4 regions of the Pseudomonas sp. LBUM1643 genome follow, and region 1 is predicted to be linked to each of the others. Evidence: predicted binding sites of a transcription regulator. Region 1 holds the regulator's gene; each other region holds the start of a gene.
What was found. The regulator sigma-54, encoded in region 1, starts transcription at its own class of promoters, with help from an activator protein. The targets are predictions, from matches to a motif close to ANTGGCATNNANNTTGCTNT.
Positions count from the first base shown of each region.

Region 2: a site for sigma-54 is predicted at 1,809-1,828, ahead of flgB (flagellar basal body rod protein FlgB). Genes of this name have one in related genera too.
Region 3: a site for sigma-54 is predicted at 2,658-2,677, ahead of ACA063_RS24975 (pilin). Genes of this name have one in related genera too.
Region 4: a site for sigma-54 is predicted at 1,840-1,859, ahead of glnA (type I glutamate--ammonia ligase). Genes of this name have one in related genera too.

Region 1 is NZ_CP166813.1:934,004-937,816, forward strand. Features, by position in the region: gene rapZ (RNase adapter RapZ) at 1-445, opposite strand, end outside; gene ptsN (PTS IIA-like nitrogen regulatory protein PtsN) at 448-912, opposite strand; gene hpf (ribosome hibernation-promoting factor, HPF/YfiA family) at 925-1,233, opposite strand; gene ACA063_RS04050 (RNA polymerase factor sigma-54) at 1,307-2,800, opposite strand; gene lptB (LPS export ABC transporter ATP-binding protein) at 2,983-3,708, opposite strand; gene lptA (lipopolysaccharide transport periplasmic protein LptA) at 3,708-3,813, opposite strand, start outside.
Region 2 is NZ_CP166813.1:4,942,238-4,946,050, reverse strand. Features, by position in the region: gene ACA063_RS22230 (chemotaxis protein CheV) at 1-720, shown strand, start outside; gene cheR (protein-glutamate O-methyltransferase CheR) at 767-1,594, shown strand; gene flgB (flagellar basal body rod protein FlgB) at 1,871-2,278, shown strand; gene flgC (flagellar basal body rod protein FlgC) at 2,282-2,725, shown strand; gene flgD (flagellar hook assembly protein FlgD) at 2,741-3,466, shown strand; gene flgE (flagellar hook protein FlgE) at 3,498-3,813, shown strand, end outside.
Region 3 is NZ_CP166813.1:5,533,859-5,537,671, forward strand. Features, by position in the region: gene ACA063_RS24960 (DUF748 domain-containing protein) at 1-969, shown strand, start outside; gene ACA063_RS24965 (DUF2845 domain-containing protein) at 969-1,265, shown strand; gene ACA063_RS24970 (BON domain-containing protein) at 1,521-1,883, opposite strand; gene ACA063_RS24975 (pilin) at 2,201-2,611, opposite strand; gene pilB (type IV-A pilus assembly ATPase PilB) at 2,837-3,813, shown strand, end outside.
Region 4 is NZ_CP166813.1:341,796-345,608, forward strand. Features, by position in the region: gene ACA063_RS01520 (DUF4124 domain-containing protein) at 1-91, opposite strand, end outside; gene glnA (type I glutamate--ammonia ligase) at 336-1,742, opposite strand; gene thiI (tRNA uracil 4-sulfurtransferase ThiI) at 2,074-3,528, shown strand; gene typA (translational GTPase TypA) at 3,668-3,813, shown strand, end outside.

The sequences.
Region 1 (3,813 bases):
GCTGATACAGGTTCAGGTTAGTGGTATTGACCTTAAGGTCAGCCAGGTCGGCGATAGGGCCCAGTAAATTGGTTTCGTCGGAGATCGCCTCGGCCAGCGAGCGATTGGCGTTGCTCAGCGGGTGCCGGCGACGGGTTTCCGAGAAACGCTTGAGCAGTGTTTCCTCGTCGGCGTCCAGGTACAACACATCGCACTTGATGTGTCGGCTGCGGACTTCTTCCAGCAACTCCGGAAACCGCGACAAGTGGCTCGGCAGGTTGCGCGCGTCGATGGACACGGCCACCAGCGGTTGCGCCAGTTCCGTGTGAATCAGTGCGCGCTCGGCCAGTTCAGGCAGAAGCCCTGCCGGCAAGTTGTCGATGCAGTAGTAACCGTTGTCTTCAAGGACATCGAGCGCGGTACTTTTACCTGAGCCGGAACGGCCACTGACAATGATCAAGCGCATGATTACTGACCGTTCTGCTCGTCCAGGACTACCTGATACAAGGCTTCATTGCTCGGGGCGCTACGCAGTTTTTCGCGCACTTCCTTGCGATCGAGCATGCTGGCGATCTGACGAAGTAGCTCCAGGTGCGCATCGGTGGCGGCTTGCGGGACCAGCAGAACAAACAGCAGGTCAACCGGAGCGCCGTCGATGGCGTCGAAATCGATGGGGGCGTCCAGGTGCATCAATGCACTGATTGGACTTTCGCAGCCTTTGAGGCGGCAGTGGGGAATCGCGATGCCGTTGCCAAAACCGGTAGAACCAAGTTTTTCACGGGCGACCAGGCTCTCGAAGACATCCTGCATGGCCAGATCCGGCACTTCGCGGTGGATTAGGTTGGCAATTTGCTCGAGGGCTTTCTTTTTGCTGCCGCCCGGCACGTTCACGAGGGAACGGCCGGGGGTCAGAATGTTTTCAAGTCGGATCATGGGTTGGGAGTGTTAACGACCGGTTGCGCCCTGGAGGAGGCTCTGGGTCTTTTCCTTATGCTTTTTGAGTTGGCGATCCAGCTTGTCGGTCAGCAGGTCGATGGCGGCATACATGTCCGTATGCTCAGCGTTGGCGACCACTTCTCCGCCGGGGATATGCAGCGTGGCTTCGATTTTCTGCTGCAGCTTTTCGACGTTCATCGTGACTTGCACGTTGGTAATCTTGTCGAAATGCCTCTCTAACCGGTCGAGTTTTTCGCCGATATAGGTGCGCAGGGGTTCGGTCACTTCCAGTTGGTGTCCACTGATGTTGACTTGCATACAGCTTCTCCTTCGTTGCCAGTGCATAAAGCGGTAGATCAGATGATCTACCACTGGAACGCTGTGGCGTGGCTTACATCAACCGCTTACGTTCGCTCGAAGGCGCGATCCCGAGGGATTCGCGGTACTTGGCGACGGTGCGGCGAGCCACCTGAATGCCTTGTGCCTCCAGTAAACCAGCGATCTTGCTGTCACTCAACGGCTTTTTCTGGTTTTCCGCAGCAACCAGTTTTTTGATGATCGCGCGGATCGCCGTGGAAGAGCATTCGCCGCCTTCGGAAGTGCTGACGTGGCTGGAGAAAAAATATTTCAGTTCATAAATGCCCCGGGGGGTATGCATGAATTTTTGCGTGGTTACCCGTGAAATCGTCGACTCATGCATGCCCACCGCCTCAGCGATGTCATGCAGCACCAGCGGTTTCATGGCTTCGTCGCCATACTCCAGAAAACCGCGCTGATGCTCGACGATCTGGGTGGCTACTTTCATCAGCGTTTCATTGCGGCTTTGCAGGCTCTTGATGAACCAGCGAGCCTCCTGCAACTGATTGCGCATGAAGGTGTTGTCTGCGCTGGTATCGGCGCGGCGAACAAAACCGGCGTATTGGGCGTTCACCCGCAGTCGAGGCACCGATTCCTGATTAAGCTCGACCAGCCAGCGTTCGTTGTCCTTGCGCACGATTACATCAGGAACGACGTATTCGGCTTCACTGGATTCGATTTGCGAGCCCGGGCGTGGGTTAAGGCTCTGAACCAGTTCGATCACCTGGCGCAGTTCGTCTTCCTTGAGCTTCATACGGCGCATCAGCTGGCTGTAATCACGGCTGCCCAGCAGGTCGATGTAATCGGTGACCAGACGCTTGGCTTCGGCGAGCCAAGGGGTTTTGGCGGGCAACTGGCGCAGTTGCAACAGCAGGCATTCACCCAGGTTACGGGCGGCGATGCCGGCGGGTTCGAATTGCTGGATGCGGTGCAGGACGGCTTCGATTTCATCGAGCTCGATGTCCAGTTCCGGGTCGAAGGCTTCGAGAATTTCCTCGAGGGTTTCGTCGAGATAGCCCTGATTATTGATGCAATCGATCAGGGTCACGGCGATCAGGCGATCGGTGTCGGACATCGGTGCCAGGTTCAGCTGCCACAACAGGTGGCTTTGCAGGCTTTCGCCGGCGGATGTACGGGTGGTGAAGTCCCACTCGTCGTCATCGTTGCTCGGCAAGCTGCTGGCGCTGGTCTGGTAGACGTCTTCCCACGCGGTATCAACAGGCAACTCGTTGGGAATACGCTCGTTCCAGTCTCCTTCCTCGAGGTTATCCACCGTAGGGGCGGTTTCCTGGTAGGAGGGTTCCGAAACATCGGCGTTAGGTTGCTGTTCGGCTTTGTCGGCCAAAGGATCGGCGTTGTCGAAGTCGTCGCCTTCTTCCTGGCGTTCGAGCATCGGATTGGACTCCAGAGCCTCCTGGATTTCCTGTTGCAGGTCCAGGGTCGACAATTGGAGAAGGCGGATGGCCTGTTGCAGCTGAGGTGTCATCGTCAGCTGCTGGCCCATTCTCAAGACTAGCGATGGTTTCATGGCAGGGGCTTAAACCTTATTCGCCGGCGCGCTTGCGCCATCCACTACAGGGCGCCGAGGCGCCAAACATAAGCAAATTATATGCCCGAAACCGCAGCGTTTGCCTAGAGCGCAGTAACAATAAAAAACGTTGATTTTTTATCGGTACGAGCGCTCGGACGAATGACCAGGCACTTGCGCGCTTACAGGCGAAACTCGTGGCCCAGGTACACTTCCTTGACCAGGTCGTTGGCCAGGATCGTGGCAGAGTCGCCTTCGGCGATCAGTTGACCATCGTTGACGATGTACGCCGTCTCGCAAATATCCAGGGTTTCACGGACGTTGTGGTCAGTGATCAGGACGCCGATGCCCTTGGCCTTGAGGTGATAAATGATTTGCTTGATGTCGCCCACCGAAATCGGGTCCACGCCGGCGAACGGTTCGTCGAGGAGGATGAATTTCGGATTGGTAGCCAGCGCGCGTGCAATCTCCACGCGGCGACGTTCACCACCGGACAGGCTCATGCCGAGGTTGTCGCGGATGTGGCTGATGTGGAATTCCTGAAGCAGGCTTTCTAGCTCCTTCCGGCGGCCCGCCTTGTCGAGTTCCTTGCGGGTCTCGAGGATCGCCATGATGTTATCGGCCACCGACAGTTTGCGGAAGATCGACGCCTCTTGCGGAAGATAGCCGATACCGGCCTTGGCTCGGCCGTGCATTGGCTGATGGCTGACGTCGAGGTCATCGATCAGTACACGGCCCTGATCGGCCTGCACGAGGCCGACAATCATATAAAAACAGGTGGTCTTGCCGGCGCCGTTGGGCCCGAGCAAACCGACGATCTGACCGCTGTCGATGGACAGGCTGACATCACGCACAACCTGGCGGCTCTTGTAGGCTTTGGCCAGATGCTGAGCTTTCAGAGTTGCCATTACTGGGCCTTCTGCTCGTCGGTTTTCTTTTTAGGTTGAATCACCATATCAATGCGTGGACGCGACTCGGTCACCTTGCTACCTGTAGCGCGACCAGCGCTCGCC
Region 2 (3,813 bases), 2.5 Mb from region 1:
ATTCTGGATCTGGCAATGGCGACCGGTTCAGGTCGTTTGCTGGATCAGAGCAATCCGTTCGTGATCATCACGGAGTACAACACCAAGACCCAGGGTTTCCTGGTGCGCTCGGTGGAACGCATCGTCAACATGAACTGGGAGGAGATCCATCCGCCGCCCAAGGGCACTGGACGTGATCACTACCTCACGGCAGTGACCCGCGTTGACAATCAGTTAGTTGAAATCATCGACGTCGAGAAAGTGCTGGCGGAAGTGGCGCCGACACCGGAAGCGATTTCCGTGGGCGTCGTGGATGTCGAAACCCAGCACAAGGCGCTGTCTTTGCGTGTGTTGACGGTCGATGACTCGTCGGTGGCACGCAAGCAGGTCTCGCGTTGTCTACAAACGGTCGGCGTCGAAGTGGTGGCGCTGAACGACGGCCGGCAAGCGCTGGACTACCTGCGCAAGTTGGTCGATGAAGGTAAAAAGCCGGAAGAAGAGTTCCTGATGATGATTTCCGACATCGAGATGCCGGAAATGGACGGGTACACCCTCACCGCCGAGATCCGCAGTGACCCTCGCATGCAAAAGCTTCATATCATCCTGCATACTTCGTTGTCGGGGGTGTTCAATCAGGCGATGGTCAAGAAAGTCGGTGCCGATGACTTCCTTGCCAAATTCCGCCCTGATGACCTGGCATCCCGGGTAGTCGACCGGATCAAAGCAGCAGATATCAGCTAGGGGCCTTTTGTCCCTGGCGGTCAACACGAGTTAAGAGGCGGCATCATTGTCTACGGGTAATTTGGATTTCGAACAGTTCCGGGTATTCCTGGAAAAAGCCTGTGGCATTTTGCTCGGTGAAAACAAGCAGTACCTGGTATCGAGCCGTCTCAACAAACTGATGGAGCAGCAAGGCATCAAGTCCCTGGGTGAGCTGGTCCAGCGCATCCAGACCCAGCCGCGCAGTGGTTTGCGCGAGATGGTGGTGGATGCCATGACGACCAACGAAACCCTGTGGTTTCGTGACACCTATCCGTTTGAAGTCTTGAAGAACAAGGTACTGCCTGAAGCGATCAAGGCGGCGCCCGGCCAGCGTCTGCGGATCTGGTCGGCCGCGTGCTCGTCGGGTCAGGAACCCTATTCGCTGTCGATGTCGATCGACGAATTCGAGCGGGTCAATCTGGGGCAACTGAAGATGGGTGTGCAGATCGTTGCCACTGATCTTTCCGGCACCATGCTGACCAACTGCAAGACTGGCGAGTACGACAGCCTGGCAATCGGTCGTGGTCTTTCGCCCGAGCGCCTGCAGCGTTATTTCGATCCCAAGGGACCGGGACGCTGGGCCATCAAGGCGCCGATCAAGAGTCGGGTGGAGTTTCGCTCGTTCAATCTGCTGGACAGTTACGCGGCGCTTGGCAAGTTCGACATCGTGTTCTGCCGTAACGTGTTGATCTACTTCTCCGCCGAGGTGAAGAAAGACATCTTGTTGCGTATCCATAGCACGTTGAAACCGGGAGGCTATCTGTTCCTCGGCGCTTCCGAAGCGCTGAATGGTTTGCCGGATCATTACCAGATGGTCCAGTGCAGCCCGGGGATCATTTACCAGGCGAAATGATTCGGGGTTAATTAAAAAAAACGGAAGTCCTCAGGGACTTCCGTTTTTTTATGCCTGATGATTTTTCAAATCCACCTCCCACCGGGTCCGCTGTTGTCATTGCGAATGCATCTAAGCGGCAGAAAAGCGGCAGGCGGCGGAAGTCGATTGCCGCTTTTCTGTCATTGCCACCCTTGCCACTGCCCGAAAACCCACTGTTTGCGGGGTTTTTCCAATTGGCACGCGGCTTGCTAAGTTCACCGTACGAAAAATCAGGTCACCCGAAGGTTTCCCGACATGAGCATCAGCTTCGATAAAGCGCTCGGTATTCACCAACAGGCTCTCAACTTCCGCGCACAGCGTGCCGAAGTCCTGGCGAACAACATCGCCAACGCAGACACCCCGAACTACAAGGCTCGGGATCTGGACTTCTCGAAGGTGCTCGCCGAACAGAGCGAGAAAACCAAGAGCGGCGGTTTCGCGCTGAACATGACCAACAGCCGTCATATCGAGGCCCAAGGCTTGGACAGCGGTGACGAGTCACTGCTGTATCGCACGCCGATGCAACCGTCGATTGATCAGAACACCGTGGACGCCCAGCTGGAACAGTCGAACTACGCGGAAAACTCCGTCAACTTCCAGGCCAGCTTCACCTTGCTCAACAGTAAATTCAAAGGGCTGATTTCAGCCCTGCGCGGAGAATAATTCATGTCCCTGTCCAGTGTTTTCAACATTGCCGGTAGCGGCATGAGTGCCCAGACCACTCGCCTGAACACCGTCGCCAGTAACATCGCCAACGCCGAGACCGTCTCGTCGAGCATCGATCAAACCTACCGCGCGCGTCATCCGGTGTTTGCCACCATGTTCCAGGGTGGTCAGAGCGGCGGCAGCGATTCGCTGTTCCAGAATCAGGACGCGGCGGGTCAGGGTGTGCAAGTGCTGGGTGTGGTCGAAGACCAGAGCAACCTGGAGGCTCGCTACGAGCCGAACCATCCGGCTGCTGATGCCAAGGGCTATGTCTACTATCCGAACGTCAACGTCGTGGAGGAAATGGCCGACATGATTTCCGCGAGCCGGTCCTTTCAGACCAACGCCGAAATGATGAACACGGCCAAAACCATGATGCAGAAGGTCCTGACTCTCGGTCAGTGATAAGGGGCGACTCAGATGAGTGTTACCGATACGACAAGCGGCTTGAGCCTCAACGACATCCTGGCCAACTCCTCGATCAAGAACACCTCCACCACCAGTGATGGCCTGGCGTCGGCAACCAATAGCGCTGCCGGCAAAAAAGCCCTGGGCAAAGACGCGTTCCTGCAGTTGCTGGTGACCCAGCTGAAAAACCAGAACCCGCTCGAACCGCAGGACAACGGCGAGTTCGTCGCCCAGTTGGCGCAGTTCAGCAGCCTGGAAGGCATCACCACACTCAACGATACGGTGAGTGGCATTGCCGGCAACTACAACTCGTCGCAGGCCTTGCAGGCCTCGTCGCTGGTGGGGCGTTCCGTAATCGCGCCTAGCGATAAAGCGGTTGTCGATACCTCCAAGAGCATGACCGGCACCGTGGCCATTCCAGGCTCGGTCCCTGCGGTCGCGCTGAAGATTTCCGACAAGGACGGCAAGGTCGTCCGCACCATCGACATGGGCAGCCAGACTGCCGGCAATGCCAGCTTTATCTGGGACGGAAAAGACAGCGCGGGTAATACGGTCGAGTCGGGTACTTACACCTTCGCGGCGACGGCCACCATCGACAGCCAGGCTGTATCGCTGGTCACTAACCTGCCAGCGACGGTCAACAGCGTGACCATCAGCCAGACGGGCGGTGAGTTGATGCTCAACCTCGCCGGGCTGGGCAGCATCGCCCTGTCCAAAGTACAAACCATTGGTATGTAAAGCCGACTAACCCGGCATAAAGGAGTGAAACATGTCTTTCAATATCGGCCTTAGCGGTCTCTTTGCAGCCAACAAACAACTGGACGTGACTGGCAACAACATCGCCAACGTCGCAACCACCGGTTTCAAATCGTCCCGTGCAGAATTCGAAGACGTCTACTCGGCGTCCAAACTGGGTACCGGAAGCAAGGTCGTCGGCAGCGGTGTGCGCCTGGCCAACGTTTCCCAGCAGTTCACCCAGGGCGATATCAGCAACACCGGTAACGTACTGGACATGGGCATCAACGGTTCCGGTTTCTTCGTGCTGAATAACAGCGGTTCGCTGTCCTACACCCGCGCCGGTACGT
Region 3 (3,813 bases), 1.9 Mb from region 1:
ATTGCGACCAGCTTCAAGCGCGTGGAACTGACCACACTGACGCCCTACTCCGGAAAATTTGCCGGTTACCGCATCCGCAAGGGCCGACTTAATCTCGACCTGCACTACCTCATCACCAAAGGCCAGCTCAAAGCTGAAAACAAAGTGGTGGTCGAACAGCTGCAACTGGGCGAAAAAGTCGACAGTCCCGATGCGGTGAGCCTGCCGTTGAAACTGGCGATCGCGTTGCTCAAGGACGTCGACGGCAAGATCTCGATCGAACTGCCGGTCACTGGCGATCTCAACAATCCCCAGTTCAGCGTTATGCCGATCGTCTGGCAAACCCTGCGCAACCTGATCGTGAAAGCGGCTGCCGCACCCTTCAAGTTAATCGGCGGACTGGTCAGCGGTGGTGGGTCGCAGGATCTGGGCACCGTTTCCTTCGCCCCGGGTTCAAGTGACTTGAGCAAGGATGCCGAGGGTGCATTGATCAAACTGTCCCAGGCCCTCAAGGAACGTCCAGCCCTTCGCCTGGAAATTGAAGGCACCGCTGCAGCCAGCAGTGACGGCCCGCTGATTGCCGAGCAACGTCTGGAGCGGGAATACCAATACAACTACTACAAAATGCTCCAGCGTCGCGGCGATAAAGTGCCGGCCCAAGCCTCTCTTCTGGAGGTGCCGGACGGCGAAAAGGGCGCGCTGCTGGAAGGGATCTACCGCACACGCCTGAAGACCCAACCGCCTGCCGAGTGGAAAGACCTGGGCAAGGAAGAACGCACCGCGAAAATGCGCGAAGGTTTGATCAAGTTCTGGAGTTCCAGTGACGTGCTGTTACGTCAGCTGGGTCAGGACCGCGCCAGCGCCATCAAGGACTATCTGGTCGACAAGGGGCAATTGGCCGATGACCGCGTTTACTTCATCGACGCCAACCTTGGCGAAGCTGAAAGCGACGGCCGGGTCATTACGCCCCTGCACCTGGATGCCGAGTGATGATTCGCAGAGTGTTTTTCAGCCTGGCGCTGACATTGATCGCGGGGAATGTCTGGGCGGCCGACACGCTACGCTGCGGCAGTCAATTGATCAGCGTCGGGGATCGTTCCAGCGAGGTCTTGCAGAAGTGCGGGGAGCCCGTCGCACGCGACCCGCTGGGCTATAAGCGCAGCGCTAACCGACGGGAAGAATTCCAGGTCGAAGAGTGGACTTACGGGCCGAATGGCGGGATGTACCAGTACTTGCGGTTCGAGGGTAATCGCCTGGTGCAGATCACCAGCAAGCGCGGTAGTTGAACGTCAAAAGATCGCAGCCCCGTTTCACTCGACAGCGCCTACACACCGACAAGGGATGTGCGCTTCCTGTAGGAGCTGTCGAGTGAAACGAGGCTGCGATCTTTTAATTCCACAATAGAACAGGCCCCGACACGAATGCCGGGGCCTGTAATGGCCACATCCTTGTGGCCTTCGCATGAACTCCAAAGCTGCGACAGACGTATAGCTCGGCCCGTCTATCGCGCCTTCTCCCGGTTCAGGCGAGAAGTCGTGCCGTTACTCGGCTTTCAGGCCGTCAGCGGAGACCGCTTTGACGCCTTTGATTTTCTTGGCGATGGCCACTGCGGTGGTTTTCTGAGCGTCAGTCACTGCAACAGTGGACGACAGGGACACAACGCCTTTGTTGGTTTCAACTTTGATGTCGGTACCAGGAATGCCTTTTTCGGTAACCAGGTCTGCTTTGACTTTGGTAGTGATCCAGGTATCGGAAGTAGCTTCTTTGGCTTCGGTCACTTCACCAGCGGCCAGCACCATTGGTGACTGGGTAGCCTGGGTAGTTTGTGCAAATGCGGAACCGGCCATGGTCAGGGTCAGGGTCAGCGCGGTAGCAGCAGCGGCAGTGATAGCGAACTTCTTCATACGAGTAACTCCTGTTTTTCTGGAAAGTCTGCTGCGTGTCTTGTCAGCAGGGTTACTGGGTATATTGCGAACGCTGTGCCAACTTTGAAACACAGAATAATTACTTATAAATCAACAGGTTAAAAAATCACCTGATTTTCGAAATCATGCAATTTGCATGAGTTGGAAATAATGGACATGCAAGTTGCGGGTTTTGGCGTGGGCCTAAGGCCATGAATTGTCGGGGGTTTTCTCAAATTTCCCGATTGCGCCGTATCAGAATCAAAAAAAAGCCCTGTATCGCGAAATACAGGGCTCTTGATGATGCTGAAACTGGATCAGCCAGCAGCAGGCGTGCAACCTTTCGGCGCGTAGTCTGCGATAACACTGGTGGCGCATGACCAGCCTTTGGCGGCATCGCGAGTCAACGTCACAGTTGCGCCGGTAATAACGGAAGGTGCGCCTTTGATTGTGCAAACGATGCCTGAAGCAGGACTCGTAGCAGCGGTGATGGTGCAGTTTTGCGTATCGCCAGCGGGGTTGAAGGCTGTCGCTGCTGGTGCCGCAGTACCGGAGTTCACCGCATCTTCATAATTGACCTTCAGCGCCGATACTTCGGCCGCGCCAGCCGTCATCTTCGCCCGCGCCTGGTACTTCGAATAGGCCGGGATAGCGAACGTCGCCAGGATCCCGATGATCGCCACAACGATCAACAGCTCGATCAGGGTAAAACCTTTTTGGTTATTCATAGACAAGCTCCATGCATGAGTCGGAATCTCATGATCTGCATTTATCCCAGCACAGCGCATGCCAACAGCCGCAACGCCTGCACGCTGGGGGCAAGCGCAAATTACCCATCTTTAGAGCCCTCGTAATCCGCACTATCTGACACTTTTTGTCACTTCACCACGGCTGGTTTGGCTCCGTCCCTTGACTAGGCTATAAGTCATGAACTGTCTGCGTCCGGTATCCCAATGAATGACATCGCTCTTAGCGGCCTGGCCAAGCAACTGGTCCTGGCCGAGCTGCTGACTGACAAAAGCGCGCAACAGGCGTATCAGCAAGCCCAACGCAACCGCATCTCCCTGGTCAGCTATCTGGTGCAGAACAGGCTGGTGAAGAGCCGGCGAGTCGCCGAGATCGCCTCCGAGCATTTCGGCATGGCGCTGTTCGACCTCAATGCCCTCGACAAGGAAGGCCAGCCCAAAGGACTGGTCAGCGAAAAGCTCGTGCGCCAACACCACGTCTTGCCCCTGTGGCGGCGTGGTAACAAGTTGTTCGTGGGGGTTTCCGACCCGACCAACCATCAAGTCATCAATGACATCCAGTTCAGTACCGGGCTGACCACCGAAGCCATTCTGGTAGAGGATGAAAAGCTAAGCGACGCCATCGAAAAACTCTTCGACACCCACTCCACCGGCCTGGAAGACATGGCCGACGTTGACCTTGATGGCGTGGACATTGATTCAGCCGATGACAGCAAAGCGGACGCCATCGCTGGACAGGATGCCGATGACGCGCCAGTGGTTCGCTTCGTCCACAAGATGCTGCTCGACGCGATAAAAAGTGGCTCCTCGGACCTGCACTTCGAGCCTTACGAAAAAACCTACCGCGTGCGGATGCGCACCGACGGCATGCTGCGCGAAGTTGCCAAGCCACCGATTCAACTGGCGGGCCGCATCGCCGCGCGGTTGAAAGTCATGGCCAGCCTCGACATTTCCGAACGACGCCGCCCCCAGGACGGGCGGATCAAAATGCGCCTGTCCAAAAGCAAATCCATCGACTTCCGGGTCAATACCCTGCCGACCCTATGGGGCGAGAAAGTGGTGATCCGGATCCTCGATCCGTCCAGCGCACAAATGGGCATCGACGCCCTCGGTTACGAACCCGCGCAAAAAGATCTGTACATGGCCGCGCTGAGGCAGCCACAGGGCATGATCCTGGTCACCGG
Region 4 (3,813 bases), 590 kb from region 1:
CGGTATTGCCGGCGGCGTCGGTGTACTTATAGATCTGCGCTGCGGCGGGCAGGGCGATCAGCAGCAACATCAATAGAAAACCACGACCCATAAAATCGACCAGAAACGAAAGCGTTGGGGTGCAGCATAGGTCAGGGCTGGCGGTTGGCCCAAGTTGTTAACATTCGGATGCTTAAAGGCGAGATCAAAAGATCGCAGCCTTCGGCAGCTCCTACAGGTTGTACGCGTTCCAAAGTAGGAGCTGCCGAAGGCTGCGATCTTTTGACTTTGCCCACAAAAAAGGCCTCCCGAAGGAGGCCTTTCTTTTTCACGCCGCTTGCGCAGGCGCTACCGGATCAGCAGCTGTAGTACAGCTCGTATTCCAGTGGGTGTACGAAGGTACGGACCTTGATTTCTTCTTCGCTTTTCAGAGCGATGTAAGCGTCGATGAAGTCGTCGCTGAAAACGCCGCCTTTGGTCAGGAACGCACGACCTTTGTCCAGCTCTTCCAGGGCTTCTTTCAGGCTGCCGCAAACTTGTGGGATCTCTTTCGCCTCTTCAGGCGGCAGGTCGTACAGGTTTTTGTCAGCTGCATCGCCAGGGTGGATCTTGTTCTGGATACCGTCCAGACCAGCCATTACCAGGGCAGCGAAGGCCAGGTACGGGTTGGCTGCCGGATCCGGGAAGCGAGCTTCGATACGGCGAGCGCGAGGGCTGGACACGTAAGGAATACGGATCGAAGCGGAACGGTTGCGAGCCGAGTAGGCCAGCATCACTGGCGCTTCGAAACCTGGGACCAGACGCTTGTAGGAGTTGGTCGACGGGTTGGTGAAGCCGTTCAGTGCCTTACCGTGCTTGATGATACCGCCGATGAAGAACAGTGCGGTGTCGGACAGGCCGGCATAGCCTTCGCCAGCGAAGGTGTTCTTGCCTTCTTTAGCGATGGACAGGTGAACGTGCATACCCGAACCGTTATCGCCGTACAGAGGCTTAGGCATGAAGGTAGCAGTACGGCCGTAAGCAACAGCCACGTTGTGTACGCAGTACTTCAGGGTCTGAACTTCGTCAGCCTTGGCGACCAGGGTGTTGAACTTCACGCCGATTTCGTTCTGGCCAGCAGTTGCCACTTCGTGGTGGTGAACTTCGATGACCAGGCCCATTTCTTCCATGGCGTTGCACATGGAGGTACGGATTTCATGGTCGTGGTCAAACGGTGGAACCGGGAAGTAGCCGCCTTTGATGCCTGGACGGTGGCCATGGTTGCCGCCTTCGACGTCCTGGTCAGACATCCACGAACCTTGCTCGGAGATGATTTTGAACATCGAGCCGGAGATGTCCGACTTGAATTTCACTTGGTCAAAGATGAAGAACTCTGGCTCCGGACCAACGAAAACGGTATCGCCGATACCGGTCGACTTCAGGTATTCCTCGGCACGCTTGGCGATCGCACGTGGGTCACGGTCGTAGCCCTGCATGGTCGACGGCTCGATGACGTCGCACACGATGATCAGCGTTGGGTCTTCGGTGAACGGATCGAGAACGGCAGTGCTGTCGTCTGGCAGCAGGATCATGTCGGAAGCTTCGATGCCTTTCCAGCCAGCGATGGAGGAACCGTCGAACATTTTGCCTTCTTCGAAGAAAGCGTCATCCAGCGCGTCGCGAGCCGGCATGGTCACGTGGTGCTGAGTGCCTTTGGTGTCCGTGAAGCGCAGATCAATCCACTTGACGTCATGATCTTTGATGAGTTGAACCGACTTCGACATAGTGTCCTCCGGGTGGCTTCGGGCTTAAGTAGTGGATGCCCTTAGAATGTGGGTGATGCCGGCGCGAATACTCTGCCAAGGCAACCTGCCTCACAAGGGAGCAAATTGCATGCCAGTGCCCCACCGTGGGTTTTTTGCCCCAAATTCACGCTTATAAAGGCTTGATAAGACGTTTACTGGAAAATATCGCCCTGTAATGTGGCGCTGTTTTCAGTAAATGACCTGTTTTGGTGCGCGCAAAACCTTCTGCACATTAACTGGTTAAACCTTGAGCAATTTCCGCTATAATCCGCGCCCCCCTTTTTCGGCTGGCCCAGCGCGCGCTGTTTTCATGAAACTAATCGTAAAAGTCTTCCCCGAGATCACCATCAAGAGCCGCCCGGTACGGATGCGTTTCATCCGCCAATTGGCCAAAAACATCCGCACCGTGCTCCGCGACCTGGACCCGGCCGTGGTGGTGAACGGTGTGTGGGACAATCTCGAGCTTGAAACCCGCGTAGCCGAGCCCAAAGTACTGAAGGAGATGACCGAGCGCCTGAGCTGCATGCCGGGTATCGCACATTTCCTGCAGGTCGATGAGTACCCTTTGGGCGACTTCGACGACATCGTTGCCAAGTGCAAACAGCACTTCGGTGACGCGCTGGCAGGGAAGATTTTTTCGGTGCGCTGCAAGCGTGCCGGCAAGCATGAATTCAGCTCGATGGACGTCGAGAAATATGTCGGCAGCCAACTGCGTCGTCAGTGCGGCGCCGCCGGAATCTCGCTGAAAGAGCCGGAAATCGAAGTTCGCATCGAAATTCGCGACAAACGGTTGTTCGTGATCCACAACCAGCACAACAGCATCGGCGGTTATCCGCTGGGTGCCCTGGAACAGACGCTTGTGCTGATGTCGGGCGGCTTCGACTCCACCGTGGCCGCGTACCAGATCATGCGCCGTGGGCTGATGAGCCATTTCTGCTTCTTCAATCTGGGCGGAAGGGCCCATGAGCTGGGCGTGATGGAAGTCGCGCACTTCATCTGGAAGAAGTACGGAAGCTCCCAACGCGTGTTATTTGTCAGTGTGCCGTTCGAGGAAGTACTGGGAGAAATTCTCGGGAAAGTCGATAACAGTCATATGGGTGTGGTTTTGAAGCGTATGATGTTGCGCGCTGCATCCCGAATCGCTGATCGGCTGGAGATCGAGGCGCTGGTTACCGGCGAAGCGATTTCCCAGGTGTCGAGCCAGACACTGCCGAACCTGTCCGTGATCGACTGCGTGACCGACAAGCTGGTCTTGCGTCCGCTGATCGCCAGTCACAAGCAGGACATCATTGATCTGGCCAACGAAATCGGTACCGCCGATTTCGCCAAGCACATGCCGGAATACTGCGGGGTCATCTCGGTGAACCCCAAGACCCACGCCAAGCGTCCGCGCGTGGAGCATGAAGAGAAAGAATTCGACATGGCGGTTCTTGAGCGTGCGCTCGAGAACGCCAAACTGGTACCGATCGATCGCGTCATCGACGAATTGGGCCAGGACTTGCAGATCGAAGAAGTCAGCGAAGCACTGGCGGGCCAGATCATCATCGACATCCGTCACCCGGATGCCGCTGAAGACGACCCGATGGCAATTGCTGGCATTGAGGTACAGACGATGCCGTTTTATGCATTGAACGCTCGTTTCAAGGAACTGGACCCTACTCGCCAGTACCTGCTGTATTGCGACAAAGGCGTGATGAGTCGCCTGCATGCCCACCATTTGCTCAGTGAGGGGCATGCCAATGTGCGCGTTTATCGACCGAGCTAAGAGCCCGGGGCTGTATGCCTGTGGCCTGCGTCACCGGCCCCCCGACTCTGCCGTCAAGCTGTAACGGCAAGGCCTGACTCTACTGTAAATCGCTGCCAAGACTTGTCAGCACACCGAATCCTCTGATCGAGATACACAAGTGATCGAAAATCTACGCAACATCGCCATCATTGCTCACGTTGACCATGGTAAGACCACCCTGGTAGACAAACTCTTGCGTCAATCCGGCACCCTGGAGCGCAACGAGCTCAACGACGAGCGCGTGATGGACTCCAACGACCAGGA